Regions from separate parts of the Streptomyces sp. CNZ301 genome, predicted to be linked through region 3. Evidence: riboswitches for the same ligand, from Rfam matches in the RefSeq annotation. Region 3 holds a riboswitch; each other region holds the start of a gene.
What was found. Region 3 has a riboswitch for cyclic di-AMP ahead of EV375_RS20600 (ATP-binding protein). Riboswitches for the same ligand answer to the same signal wherever they lie in the genome.

Region 1 (4,516 bases), 3.1 Mb from region 3:
GCTCTCACGGGGCTGCTGCTGGACAGGCTCGCCGCCACGCCCGGCGCGCGCGTGGTGACGGTCGCGAGCATGGCCCACTTCCTGTCCAACATCGACATGAACGACCTCGACTGCGAGCGCCGCTACCGTCCCCTGCTCGCCTACGGCGCCTCGAAGACGGCCAATCTCCTCTTCGTGCGGGAGCTGGCCCACCGCGCCGACCGTGAGGGTCTCGACCTGACCGTCACGTCCGCACACCCCGGCTATGCACGGACCGAACTCCAGGCCAAGGGCCCGCGGCTGGCGGGCCGGGCGGGGCTGGAGCGCCTCACGCGGCTGTTCACCGACGTGGTCGGCGCCTCCGCCGACCAGGGTGCGGCGCCGGTCCTGTACGCGGCGACGGCCCCGTACGTGCACGGAGACTCCTTCTACGGTCCGCGAATCCTCGGGGTCCGCGGCGGTCCCGGCCCGGCCCGGCGGGCCCCGTGGGCACGCAACGACATCGCGGCGGCGCAGCTCTGGGCGGTCTCGGAACGGCTGACGGGAGTCACGTACGGGATGAAGTGACCGGCGGGCCCGGGCGCGGGCGGCAAGGCTGGGGCGAGCGGGAAGGCCGGGGCGGGGCAGGGGCCTGAACGCGGGGCCTGACCGGCCCTTCGGCGGCCCGGCCGCCTGGCCGACCTGCCGCCCGGCTGCCCGGGCCGGCCTGCCGCCCGGTTGCCCGGCGGCCCGGCCGCCCTGCGTGCGGGTGCCGATGCCGTGCGGCCACCGTGCTGCCCATGTGCGGCCCCTGTGCGGCTCGGACGCGCGGCTTGGTGCGGGGCCCCCGCGTCGGGCATGGTTTCCTGCGTCCGTGCGGTCCTCCCGGGCCGCCGACCGCGCACCGGTGAGGCGCAGCCGTCGACCCGTTGCACCCTGTACACCCCTTGCACCCTGTACGCCCGATTCGCACCTGAGCCGCACATTCGGCGCGGCGGGAGGAGGCAGCCGTGATCCGTGTTCTCGTCGTCGACGACGACTTCATGGTCGCCCGGCTGCACAGCACCCTCGTCGGGCAGGTGCCCGGTTTCAAGGTGGTGGGAGCCGTGCACAGCGGAACGGACGCCCTTGCGGCCGTGCGCGAGCTGCGCCCGGACCTCGTACTGCTCGACATGTACCTTCCCGACCTGCCCGGCCTGGAGGTCCTGCGCGAGCTGCGCGGCACCGGCACCCCCGAGGAAGGCCCGGACGTGCTGGTGGTGACCGCCGCCCGCGACGCGGAGACGGTACGCGGCGCACAGCGCGGCGGCGCGGTGCAGTACGTCATCAAGCCCTTCGAGGGGCAGCTGCTGAAGGAGCGGCTGCTCCGGTTCGCGGAGCGCCGCGAGGCGCTCGCGGCGCTCCAGGCCCCGGAACAGCGGGACGTCGACCGGCTGTTCGGCGACACGGCAGCCCCGGGCGGCGAGGCGGCGGAACCCGGCCGTCCGGGCTCCTCCGGCGGCGGGGACACCGGCGACGGCGGTGCGCTCCGCCCGCACGAGGCGGCGGGCGGCTCCGACGGGCGGCGCGTGCGGCTGCCCAAGGGGCTCACGGAACAGACGGCCGGACTGGTGCGCGCCACGCTCGACGCCGAGACCGGCTCCGCGGGCCTTTCCGCGTCCGAGTGCGCCGGACGCACCGGTCTGTCCCGTGTGAGCGCCCGCCGGTACCTGGAGCACTTCGTCTCCGTCGGAACCGCCCGCGTCACCCTGCGGTACGGCACCACGGGGCGCCCGGAGCGCCGGTATCACCGAGTGGATCCGGCCGGCTCCGCAGCGCCCGCACAGACCGGGCCGTAAAAGCGGGGAGAACGCGTGATTCGCACCACAGAAGCAACGTGACGGGTTTCACATCGCCGATGTCGCGCGCATCCCGGGCCGTTCAATTCCCTTGCCCCGCAAGGCGAATGGAACGGCACTCCTCAACCCGTACATGCCAATTCCCACGATCTTCACCTCCGGTGGATTCTGCGCCTTTCTTGTGGTGGCGAATTCCTTCTGTTTAACGTGCAATCCCACCGCGTCTCCCGTGCGGTGGTCCGCCACCGGAACGCCGAATCCTGCCACCGGCCGGCGGAAATCACGCAATCCCAGTCCGGCAGGAGCGGGGGACCCAGGTAAGTGCCGCGCGTTCCGCACCCACGAGGAAACGCGCGGCTAGGGGTGAAGCCGCACGCGAATGCCCCCTCGCATTCGCTGCGGCCGGGCGGCTCCAGCCCGAATCCGACAGCTCACCCCGCAGGCGCAGGAGAGGAACTGCCCTATGTCCGGACGCGGTCGACACCGTCGTCAGTCCAATCGCCCCATCTCGCGCAAAGTTTCGCGCACTTCGCTCGCCATTACCGCGGGCGGTGCGGGCCTCGCCCTTCCGTTCGTCGGTTCCGGCACCGCGAACGCAGCCTCCGTCGACACCTGGGACAAGGTCGCCCAGTGCGAGGCCTCGGGCAACTGGTCCATGAATTCCGGCAACGGCTACTACGGCGGGCTTCAGTTCACCCCGAGCACCTGGTCCGCCAACGGCGGCACGGAATACGCTCCGCGCGCCGACCAGGCCACCAAGCAGGAGCAGATCCGCGTGGCCGAGAAGGTCCTCGACAGCCAGGGCCCGGGGGCCTGGCCGTCCTGCGGTCCCAAGGCCGGTCTCAGCCGGGACAGCGCCGCTCCGGACCTGTCCGGCGACTCCGCCGAGAAGTCCGGCCAGGCCAAGAAGGCCGCGAAGGCCGACAAGGCGAAGAAGGACAGCCCGAAGAGCGGCGAGAAGTACACCGTCGTGCCCGGCGACACCCTCAGCGGCATCGCCCGCGACCACGACACCAAGGGCGGCTGGCAGAAGCTGTACCAGGTCAACCGGAAGACCGTCGGCTCCGACCCCGACCTGATCCACCCGGGGCAGAAGCTCAGCCTCTCCGGCAAGGCACAGGCCTCGGGATCGCAGCCGCAGGGCGGCGCCAAGGCACCGCAGGCCGGCGGCGTGCACTCGTCCGGCTCGAAGTACGGGAACAACCTCGACGGCTGGATTCGCGAGGCCCTGGACATCATGAAGTCCAAGAACATTCCCGGTACTTACGACGGAATCAAGCGCAACATCATCCGGGAGTCCGGCGGCAATCCGAATGCCGTCAACAACTGGGACATCAATGCCCAGAACGGCACCCCCTCAAAGGGTCTGCTGCAGACCATCAAGCCCACCTTCGACTCGTACCACGTCGAGGGCACCTCCTGGAGCATGACCGACCCCGTCGCGAACATCGTGGCCGCCTGCAATTACGCGGCAGCCAGGTACGGTTCGATCGACAACGTCAACGGCCCGTACTGACGGCACCGATGGGACAGTCCGGCGAACCGCCCGGACCGGCCCGGAGACCGGCCGTAACAACTCGATACAGGCGCGGTGTGTTTCGGCAAGTGCTTCGGCATTCCCGCGATTCCCTGAATCGTCCACGGATCAGCGATTCAGCGAATCGGAAGGGCACCGCGTTGCGACGCCGACGGCGGCCCGTTCCCCGGAAGGAATCCGGGTGAGCGGGCCGCCGTCGGCTTTTGCGTACCGCCGGCCGCTCACGACCGCCGGCGGATTCCGCCACGGCCGTTTCACGGCTGGAAGGTCTCCTCGGCCCGCACCGCCACTTCGAGAACGAGCGGGCGAGTGCTGTCGGGGAGTTCGGGGAGCAGCGCGTCCAATTCATCGAGCAGTGCGGCGTGTCCGGTGACGCGGCGCGCCGGACAGCCCAGGGCCCTCGCCATGCCGGAGACGCTGACTTCCTCGAAATCGGGCCAGGGCGCGGTGGATTCGTGTTTGTCCGCGAGCCGGTCCATGATCGCGTAGCGTCCGTTGGCGAGAACGACGAAGACGACGCCCACCCTGTAGCGCACGGCGGTCCACAGCGCCTGGATCTGGTAGAGCGACGACCCGTCGCCGACGACCGCCACGACCGGACGCCGTGGCGCACCCATCCGCACCCCGATCGCGGCCGGAAGCGCGAAGCCGAGCGCGCCCATGGCGGCGCTCAGGAACCCCAGCGGCCGCCGCGCCGGCACGAGCGCGTGCAGGTCGGGACGGCTGGAGGGCGTCTCCTCCACCAGCACGGTGTCCGCCGGCAACCGCCGCGCGAGCTCCGCCAGTACGTGCGCGGCGCGCAGCGGCTCCCCCTCGGCGGGAGGCGGGGGCGCTACGGGCCGCTTGGCACCCACGGGTTCCCCGTCCTCCTGCGGCCGTACAGCACGGCCGCCGTCCTTGCCCGCGGCCTGGGCCAGCGCCGTGCAGAACGCGGGAAGGGCGGCCACCACGGCGAGCTCGGCCGGGGCCCGCTGCGCCTCGGCCGGGTCGTCGGTGACGACGGCGAGGCGGGTGCCGGGCCGCACCAACGGGCCTTCCTCGTACGGATACTGGCGGAAGACGGGCGCCCCCACGCTCAGCACCGTGTCGTACGGGCCGAGCACGTCCCGCAGCCGCGTACGGTCGGCCGGCAGATGCCCCGCGAAGAGGGGATGGTCCTGCGGGAACCCGGCGCGGGCACCGA
Region 2 (4,516 bases), 1.4 Mb from region 3:
GCTCCTCCTCGCCGCGCTCCTGCTCGAACTCCAGGGCCACGGCGGCCAGTTCCTGAAGGTTCTCGATGCGTGTCTCGTCCTGCGGGTCCGTGGAGGACTGGAGCTCGGCGAGATAGCCGGTCTGCTCCAGCACCGCCTCCAGCACGGTCGCGGGCCCCGCCCCGGACTCGACGACCGTGCGCAGCTCCTCCATCAGTACGTTGAAGCGGCGCACGGCATTGGCCGAGCGGGCGGCCATCCCGTACGCCTCGTCGACTCGGGCGAGCGCCTGCGGGAAAGTGATCTTCTCCCGGAGCGCCAGCGCTTCGATCATGGCCTCGGCGCGGTCGCCGATGCCACGCTTGGGCACGTTGAGGATGCGGCGCAGCGGCACCGTGTCCTCCGGGTTGGCCAGCACCCGCAGGTAGGCGAGTACGTCGCGCACCTCGCGGCGCTCGTAGAAGCGGACGCCTCCGACGACCTTGTACGGCAGCCCGACGCGGATGAAGACCTCTTCGAAGACACGCGATTGTGCGTTCGTGCGGTAGAAGACCGCCACGTCGCCGGCCCTGGCCTCGCCCGCGTCGGTGAGCCGGTCGATCTCGTCGGCCACGAACTGGGCCTCGTCGTGCTCGGTGTCGGAGACGTAGCCGGTGATGCGGGCACCGGCGCCGGACTCCGTCCACAGGTTCTTCGGGCGGCGGTTCTCGTTCCGCTCGATCACGGCGTTGGCGGCGCTGAGGATCGTCTGCGTGGAACGGTAGTTCTGCTCCAGGAGGATCGTCGTGGCGTCCGGATAGTCCTCCTCGAACTGGAGGATGTTGCGGATCGTGGCGCCGCGGAAGGCGTAGATGGACTGGTCGGCGTCGCCCACCACGCACAGCTCGGCCATCGGGGGCGCCGGCCTCTCCTCCTCGCCGCCCTCGGCCCCGTCCTCGCCCTCGTCCCGGGCGGCGCGCGGTTGCTGCTCAGCGGCCTCGCCGGTGCCGACGAGTTCGCGCACCAGCATGTACTGGGCGTGGTTGGTGTCCTGGTACTCGTCGACGAGGACGTGACGGAAGCGGCGCCGGTAGTACTCGGCGACGTCGGGAAACGCCTGGAGCAGATGGACGGTCGTCATGATGATGTCGTCGAAGTCCAGCGCGTTGGCCTCGCGCAGCCGCGCCTGGTACATCGTGTACGCCTCGGCGAGGGTCTTCTCGTAGTTGTCCGAGGCCTGCGCGGCGAAGTCCTCGTCGTCGATCAGCTCGTTCTTGAGGTTGGAGATCTTCGCGCTGAACGCCTTCGGCGGATACCGCTTCGGGTCCAGGTCGAGGTCCCGGCACACCAGCGCCATCAGCCGCTTGGAGTCGGCCGCGTCGTAGATCGAGAAGGACGACGTGAAGCCGAGCTTCTTGCTCTCGCGGCGCAGGATGCGCACACAGGCACTGTGGAAGGTGGACACCCACATCGACTGGGCGCGGGGTCCGATCAGTTCCTCGACGCGCTCCCTCATCTCGCCGGCCGCCTTGTTGGTGAAGGTGATGGCGAGGATCTGCCCGGGGTGAACATGCCGTGCGGACAGGAGATGGGCGATGCGGTGCGTGAGCACACGCGTCTTGCCCGAGCCGGCGCCCGCGACGATCAGCAGCGGCGAACCGGAGTGCACGACGGCCGCACGCTGCGCCTCGTTCATCTCCTTCAGCAACGCCTCGGGGTCGACGACAGTCCTCGGCGAACCGCCCCTGTGGTACGAGGACGGGCCTCCGGCGCCGCCTCCGCGAGGGCCGTCCGGGGCTCCCCCGGAGCCGTCTCCCGCGCCGGCCGAGGGGCCGTCGGAGCTGCTCGGTCCGCCCTGCCCGGGTGAGGCACCGTCCTGCGCGCGCACGGGTGCGAGGTCCGCCAGAAAGCTGTCGTCGAAGAGGCTGCTCATCGTCGTAGAAGTCTAGATTGCCGCGCCGACACCGCACCGCCACCTCCCGCACGGGATAACGAACAGATATCGGACGTATCACCTGACGGCCTTCACATACGCCCCACATCTCGCTACGGTGCCGTGCCAGGCGGTCCGCACCATTCGCCGGCGAAAGCGTCGGCACGGGCCGCCTCCGCCGAATCCGACGGACATCCGAAGGGCATCTGACGAGCACTGCCCACGGAGCCGGGGACCCACCGCGCATGCGCGCTCAGGCGTGCGCACCCGGGGTGAATCGGGAAGTCGCACCGCGCAAGCACCGCGCACGACCCGTAGGGCAGCCTTCCGAGAGCCCGAACCCGACAGCTAACCCGGTAGGCGGTTCACGGAAGGAGTTGCCGGTCTTGGCGTCCCACCGCAAACCGCGCAGCCGGATACTGAAGTCCGCCCCGACGAAGCGCGGAGTCCTCGGCGTCACCACCGCCGCACTCGCCTCCGTCTCCCTTCTCTCCCAGAGCGCGCAGGCCGCGCCGGACGACGGCAGACCGTCGGTCTCGGAGGTCAAGAAGAAGGTCGACGAGCTGTACCAGAAGGCCGAGGTCTCGACCCAGAAGTACAACGCGGCCAAGGAGAAGACTGAGGCCCAGCGCAAGAAGGCGGACAGATCCCTCGACGAGGCGGCCGAGAGCACGGCGAAGCTCAACGACGCCCGCCGCACACTCGGCAACTACGCGACGGCCCAGTACCGTTCGGGCGGCATGTCCCAGACCGCGACCCTCCTGCTCACCGAGGACCCGCAGCAGTTCTTCCAGCAGACGCACGTGCTGGACCGGATGAGCGGCCGCCAGAAGGAAGCCGTCGCCGACTTCGAGAAGCAGCAGCAGGCGGCGAAGGACAAGCGGGAGGCCGCCACCGAGGAACTGGGCTCGCTCACCGCGTCCCAGAAGGCTCTGAAGAAGAACAAGCAGGAAGTGCAGGACAAGCTCTCCGAGGCGCGGAAGCTGCTGTCGAAGCTGACGGCCGAGGAGAAGGCACGCCTGGCAAAGATCGCGAAGCAGAAGCAGGAGGCCGCCCGCAAGGCCGCGGAACGTGCCGAGGAGGCGCGCCGCGAGGCGGAGCAGGGCGACGGCTCACAGTCGGACGGCTCGCAGGCGACGCAGGCCGGGAAGGTTCTCGACTACGCCAAGGCGCAGTTGGGCAAGCCGTACGTGTGGGGCGCGACGGGCCCCAGCTCCTTCGACTGCTCCGGCCTCACCCAGGGAGCCTGGAAGGCCGCCGGGATCTCCCTGCCCCGCACGACGTGGGACCAGGTCAAGGTCGGCACGAAGGTCGCCAAGTCGGAGATGAAGGCGGGCGATCTGATCTTCTTCTACGACGACATCAGCCACGTCGGCATCTACGTCGGCGACGGGCAGATGATCCACGCGCCGAAGCCGGGCACGAACGTGCGGTACGAGTCGACCGGCAACATGCCCTTCCACTCGGCGGTGCGCCCCGGCTGACGGCGGGCCGCCCCGTCCGGGCGCCCGGGTCGCGCTGCCGCGGCCCGGTCGCCCCCCGGTGTGACCGGGGCAGGGGCGGGTGGTGCGGCGGCTCGACCCTCCGCCGACGACGGCGATCTCAGGCCTTCATCGCGTCCGTCACGTCCACAGGACGGCGATGAAGATGTTCGCCACCGTCAGCGCGCCGACCGTGCCGAAGAGGGACGAGGGCACCTTCTCCTCGTCCCTCTTCACATAGACCAGGCCGAGGATCACGACGAGCAGCGCGAGCTTGACGCCGATCTTGACGTTGTTCACGGGGTCGCCGCCCGCCTGGTTGAGGCCCACCAGGACCATCCCGGTCAGCAGCATCGTGAGCGCGCCGTGCAGCATGCCGGGCACGAAGCGGGCCTCGTCCGCACGCATCGCCTTCATCTGGAAGAAGAAGCCGCCCAGCAAGGCCGCGATGCCGATGACGTGGAGGCCGACGAAGACATGTATGAGTACGTCCATGGACAGGGAGCCTAGCGGCGGGGCCGCCGGCAGACCGGCGCGGGGCCGCCGGCCCGCCTGCGGGAGCCCGGGTGCCGTTTCACCAGCGCACCGGCAGCTCCTTCACCCCGCGCATCAGCATCCCCGTCAGCCACGGCAGAGAGGACTCGTCCGCGTCCGCCTCGATGTCCGGGCAGCGCTCCAGCAGAGTACGGATCGCGATTCGTCCCTCCAGGCGGGCCAGCGGAGCCCCCAGGCAGTAGTGCAGGCCGTGGCCGAAGGCGATGTGGCCGCGGGCGTCGCGGCGGATGTCGAAGCGGTCGGGGTCCTCGAAGCGCTCCGGGTCGCGGTCCGCGTCGGCCATGGCGATCAAGACCGTCGAGCCCGCGGGAATGGTCACCCCGCCCATCTCGACGTCCTCCAGGGCGAGTCGCTGGGTGCACGTCTCGACGGGGCCGTCGTAGCGGAGCATCTCCTCGACGGCGCCCTCCAGCAGCCCGAAGTCCGCACGGAGCCGGGCGAGTTGGTCCGGATGTGCGAAGAGGGCGCGCATTCCGTTGCCGATGAGGTTGACCGTGGTCTCGTGGCCTGCGACGAGCAACAGCACGCACATGCCGGTGAGTTCGTCGCCGGTTAGCCGATCGCCACCGTCGTCGACCTCCTGGATCAT
Region 3 (4,516 bases):
TCCTCGGGGAACTCCAGCAGCACCGCCGTTGCGAACATCTCCTGCGCCCAGCCGCGCGGCGTGCCCATGACGGGGACGGCCAGCGAGCCGCCCACCTCCATGTCCTCCCGGTCCATGGCCATCGCCCCCTCGATGCGCTGGGCCACCTCGGACAACGTCGGGCAGGACATGGCCGCCTCACGGAACGACGACGTGATCGTCGCGACCCCCTCCGTCGCCCCGATGCCCTTGCCGCGTACGTCGCCGATCACCGCTCGCACCCCGTACGGCGTCGGCCGGACGCTGTAGAGGTCGCCGCCGATGAGAGCGGCCTCGTCGGCGGCGCGGTAGACGCCCGCGATGCGGACGTGACGCAGCCGTTCCGGCAGCGGCCGCAGCAGCGCCCGCTGAGTCGCCTCGGCGACCGCCTGCACCTGTACGAGCTGAAGCGTGGTGCGTTCCAGGATCATGGACAGCAGTGTGGAGAAGCCGGTGACCAGGACGAGAGTGATGACCGGACCGGTGACGTTCTCCGGGTACACGTCCGTCAGGGCAACGTGCAGCCCGATCAGCAGTCCGACCGAGAGCAGTCCGATCAGAAGCGTCACCGCGGGCTGCGACAGCAGCGCCGCCAGGACGACGGCGGCGGTGAGGAACGAGGCGAACGAGTAGCGGCTCGGCGTCAGCAGCTCCAGGACGAGCGCCAGCAGCACCAGCGTCGGCGGGAGGGCCTTCACCCATGGCGGCAGCAGGTCCGTGCGCCGTCCCGCCGACGCGTGCCTGGCCAGCACACCGGCCGGAAGCCTCAGGCGTTCCAGCAGGTGCCTGGTGGTGCCCGTGCCTCCCGCGTCCACGTCTGTCGTTCCCTTCTGCGGGTGCGCCGCTGTCGCTGCCGTCCAGCCCCTCGCTCGGTCTTCGCCCGTCTCTGCCACAGGTGCCGATGCGGCTTGGGGCTGTCCGTCGGACAGGCCCAGGCGTCCCGTGCGGGTGATCGACGGGACGGTGACGCACCAGCGGTTCAGGCGAGGCGCGCCTCAACCAGTCCGTCCACGTGCCGCGTCTCGAAGACGGGCTGGGGGGACGTCGCGGGTCCGCTCACGTTCCAGCCGTCCGAGAGCCGGAAGACGCTGCCGTGCCAGGGGCAGCGGACACACCCGTCGACGAGTTCTCCCTGCGAGAGCGGTCCCGCCATGTGGCTGCACCGGTCGGCCAGGACGTGCACCGTGTTGCCGGTCGCCCGCACCACCAGAACCGGCGTCTCTCCGACGATCCGCCGCACCGCCTTCCCGACGGGGAAGTCCGCGACCGCGCCCAGCGCGTGCCAGCCGGGCTCCGTACGCACCGGGATGTCCTCGGCGTGGTTGACGGCCGCCGCCTGCCGGTAGGCCAGGTGACCGCCGAGCGCGCCGCCGACCGCCACGGCCGTGAGCCCGGCGTAACCGAAGGCCCGCCCGCGCACGGTGTGGCCCCGCACGCGCGCACCCAGCGAGTAGGCGTAGAGGATCACCCCGGCGGAATTGGCGACCGCGTGCAGCAGACCGACGCGCATCTGCGGTTTGCGCAGCTCAGCCCAGTCGACCCACCCGGTTACGGCGGCGGGCACGGCGGCGACGAGCCCCGTGGCGATCAGCACCGCCGGCGCGTAATGCCGGCGCTTGCCCGGAATCAGGTCCAGGACGGCGGCCGAGAACCAGGTGCCGAGCGGGACCTGGACGAGCGCCGGATGAAGGGGGTGGCCGAGCCAGTGGCCGTGCAGTACGTCGCGGTCCTCGTCACTGAGGGGGAGTGCGTGCACGGCCCGCTGGAGTCCCTGGACCGGGGGGTCCAGCCGGGTGTCCTGCTCGGTTCTCTCGATGGCGGCGAGTACGCGTCCCTGCCGCTCGGAGTCGGGCAGCACGGCGCGCAGGGCGCTGGCGCAGGCAAGCAGCTTCTGTGAATAGGACATACAGCCCGGTTCCCGTCAGCAAGCCGAACAAACCGTGACATCCAGGGCGTGGCTGGTGGCCGGTCCGTCCGATGGGCCGGTCGGGCGGGCCCCCTCCGCCGGGTCGGCACGCCGCGCTCGCAGAGCGATGCCGTCGGTGCCTCCGTGGCCGTGCGGCGCCTCGCTCTGTCGCTGCCGCTCCTGCTGAGGCGTTCCGTCGGTCGTTCCGCTCGATGCTCTCCCCCCTTGAGGGGGCGGGGGCACTGCCCCGTCACGATTGGTTCACCGGTCACGCACAGCGACCACACGCGCGGTGCAGAGTGAGCAAGTGCCCCAATTAGCCCTTACTGTCCAGGAATCCGCATGTCATGGAGCTACAAATCTCACTGGAACCGCTTGGAATCTCAGCGGCGGCTCTATTAACGTTCCATAACGCAGCGCGGTCGTCACTGCCGTCACGAGAGACGGCTCCGTGCGCCGTCGCCGAATCCTGAAAGTGCACCACCCCGAGCCACAACTCGATATCGCTGCACCAAGGGAACCGGGGAACCACCCCCTGCCACACGGCAGGGACTGGGGTGAATCGGCAAGTTCCGCCCACGGGCGGGCAGTTCGTAGGAGACCTTCCTGCTCCGAACCCGTCAGCTAACCCGGTAGGCGAGAAGGAAGGAAAGGAGAACGGCCCCCGTGGCGTCCAACAGGCATGCCCCCGAGGGCACGTACGACCCGTACCTGGACGACGAAGAGTCCGACAGACACGGCGAATACGGCCCCTACGGCAACGATGGCCCGCACCAACAGCCCGGTAGCTTCGACTTCTTCGAGCAGACCGGCAGCTACGGCCAGTACGACTCGTACGCATCACAGCCGGCTGACACCTACGGCGCGTACGACAGCTACGGCACGTACGGTTACGGGACCGACGGGGCATACGCCACACAGGAGTTCGCGGCGCCCGAGAGCGCACCGAAAGGCTGTGGACCGATGACCGGCGGCGAAGAACGCCCCGCCCTCGCGGAGCTCGAACGGCAGCACCTGACCCGCAGGTGCTGCGTCACCCTGACGATCCCGCTCCTCGCGGAGCCTGAAGCTCTCTCGCCCGTACGCCACCGCATCGGCGCCTACTTCGAGCTGTGGGGCCTTCCCGAACTCGCCGACACAGCCCGACTGTGCGTCAGCGAACTCCTCACCAACGCCATCGTCCACGTCGGCCCGGGCACCCCGGTCACCCTTCACGCCTCCATGGCCGGCCCACGCCCGCGTCTCAGCCTTACGGATCCGGCACCGGGTGCGCCTCCGGTCCTCCAACGGGCTCCGGACGAAGCCGAGTCGGGCCGGGGGCTCGCTCTCCTCGACGCGCTGACGCACGGGTGGGGCGTGGAGCGAAGGGCGGACAGCAAGACGGTGTGGTGTGAGCTGGGCACATGAACTGAAGCTGCTCACCATGAAGCAGTAGGTTCCGAGCATGGACAAGGCAGAAGCACCGCGAGTGGTGGTCGGGGGCGCCGTGTGCGACCAGGGGAAGTTGCTCGGCGCCAGACGAACTGCTCCGCCGTCCCTCGCAGGACGCTGGGAACTGCCAGGTGGCAAGGTCGAGCACGGCGAGACACCGGCTCAGGCACTGGTCCGGGAACTACGCGAGGAATTGGGGATTGAGGTCGAACCTCTGGAGCGCCTGCCCGGAGAATGGCCTCTTCAGCCGGGACTTGTCCTGCACGTCTGGCGTGTGCGCTTGTTGAAGGGCGAACCCCGGCCGCTCCAGGACCATGACGAAGTGCGGTGGCTAACGGCCGCGGCGGCCTTCGAAGTTGACTGGCTGGACCAGGACCGACCGGCAGTTACGGCTGTCGTGCAGTCACTCACTCGCTCCACAAGCCAGTGAGAGCGGCGCCCTGGTCGGAATCATTTACGCGCAGCGTGCCTGGAGCCTAGCCGCCTGTGCTGAACCGGGCCTGCCACAGGTCGCGGAGCAACGCGATCTCGGCCATATGGTGAATGAACTCAAGGTTGGCGCCCGACAGAACACTGATGTATGGCTCGTCGGAGTCGGAGCCGTATGGGTATTGCGAGAAGCCGACCGTGTTGAGCTGTTCGTCGGAGACGGCTGCGACGCTCTCACGCCAGCGGTCGATCAGTGCCCAGAACCGCTCGAGTGCCAAGGACGCGGAGGGGGCGAAGTCGACCAGCAGCTTTGGCTCCTGCTGCCGCTCGCCGAATGTCCACTCCCAACTGCCTGCGAAACAGAAGTGCAAGTGCCCCAGCCGCCACGCGATGGTCGTGACCGGCGCTTCGTCAGGCTCCGGTGTGCCGGTGTGGGCGAGGACCTGCTCGACTCGCTCGACACTCACACTCCAGTCCTCTGCGATCTTGGCGACCGACATGCCGCTGGCGGCCTGTCGGCCCACCTCGGCGTACTCACTTGCCGGGATGTCCGGGGCGCCCAAGTCGAGCACCCACTCTCCAGGCCCGAACGCCCTGGGCGTCGTCGCCTCGCCCCGGGGCCGGATGGACCAGCACTCGGGTACCGGCTCCCACAGGTACTCCTCGTCGCTGAGCCCCCTCAGCCGCACCTGGGCCATTTCCCTGGCGTGGTCGAACTGGTCGAGCAGCAAT

Region 1: linked by a shared signal. The riboswitch ahead of EV375_RS07490 (transglycosylase family protein) and the one ahead of EV375_RS20600 (ATP-binding protein) in region 3 are both predicted to bind cyclic di-AMP.
Region 2: linked by a shared signal. The riboswitch ahead of EV375_RS14555 (C40 family peptidase) and the one ahead of EV375_RS20600 (ATP-binding protein) in region 3 are both predicted to bind cyclic di-AMP.

What each region holds. Positions count from the first base shown of each region.
Region 1 covers NZ_SHLG01000001.1:1,708,648-1,713,163, forward strand. The annotation lists gene EV375_RS07480 (oxidoreductase) at 1-546, shown strand, start outside; gene EV375_RS07485 (response regulator) at 969-1,796, shown strand; cyclic di-AMP (ydaO/yuaA leader) riboswitch at 2,074-2,254, shown strand; gene EV375_RS07490 (transglycosylase family protein) at 2,260-3,312, shown strand; gene EV375_RS07495 (thiamine pyrophosphate-dependent enzyme) at 3,588-4,516, opposite strand, start outside.
Region 2 covers NZ_SHLG01000001.1:3,397,698-3,402,213, forward strand. The annotation lists gene pcrA (DNA helicase PcrA) at 1-1,891, opposite strand, end outside; cyclic di-AMP (ydaO/yuaA leader) riboswitch at 2,099-2,270, shown strand; gene EV375_RS14555 (C40 family peptidase) at 2,278-3,375, shown strand; gene EV375_RS14560 (hypothetical protein) at 3,514-3,867, opposite strand; gene EV375_RS14565 (cytochrome P450) at 3,947-4,516, opposite strand, start outside.
Region 3 covers NZ_SHLG01000001.1:4,774,989-4,779,504, forward strand. The annotation lists gene EV375_RS20590 (PP2C family protein-serine/threonine phosphatase) at 1-833, opposite strand, end outside; gene EV375_RS20595 (Rieske (2Fe-2S) protein) at 998-1,924, opposite strand; cyclic di-AMP (ydaO/yuaA leader) riboswitch at 2,419-2,578, shown strand; gene EV375_RS20600 (ATP-binding protein) at 2,591-3,331, shown strand; gene EV375_RS20605 ((deoxy)nucleoside triphosphate pyrophosphohydrolase) at 3,369-3,785, shown strand; gene EV375_RS20610 (DinB family protein) at 3,832-4,516, opposite strand, start outside.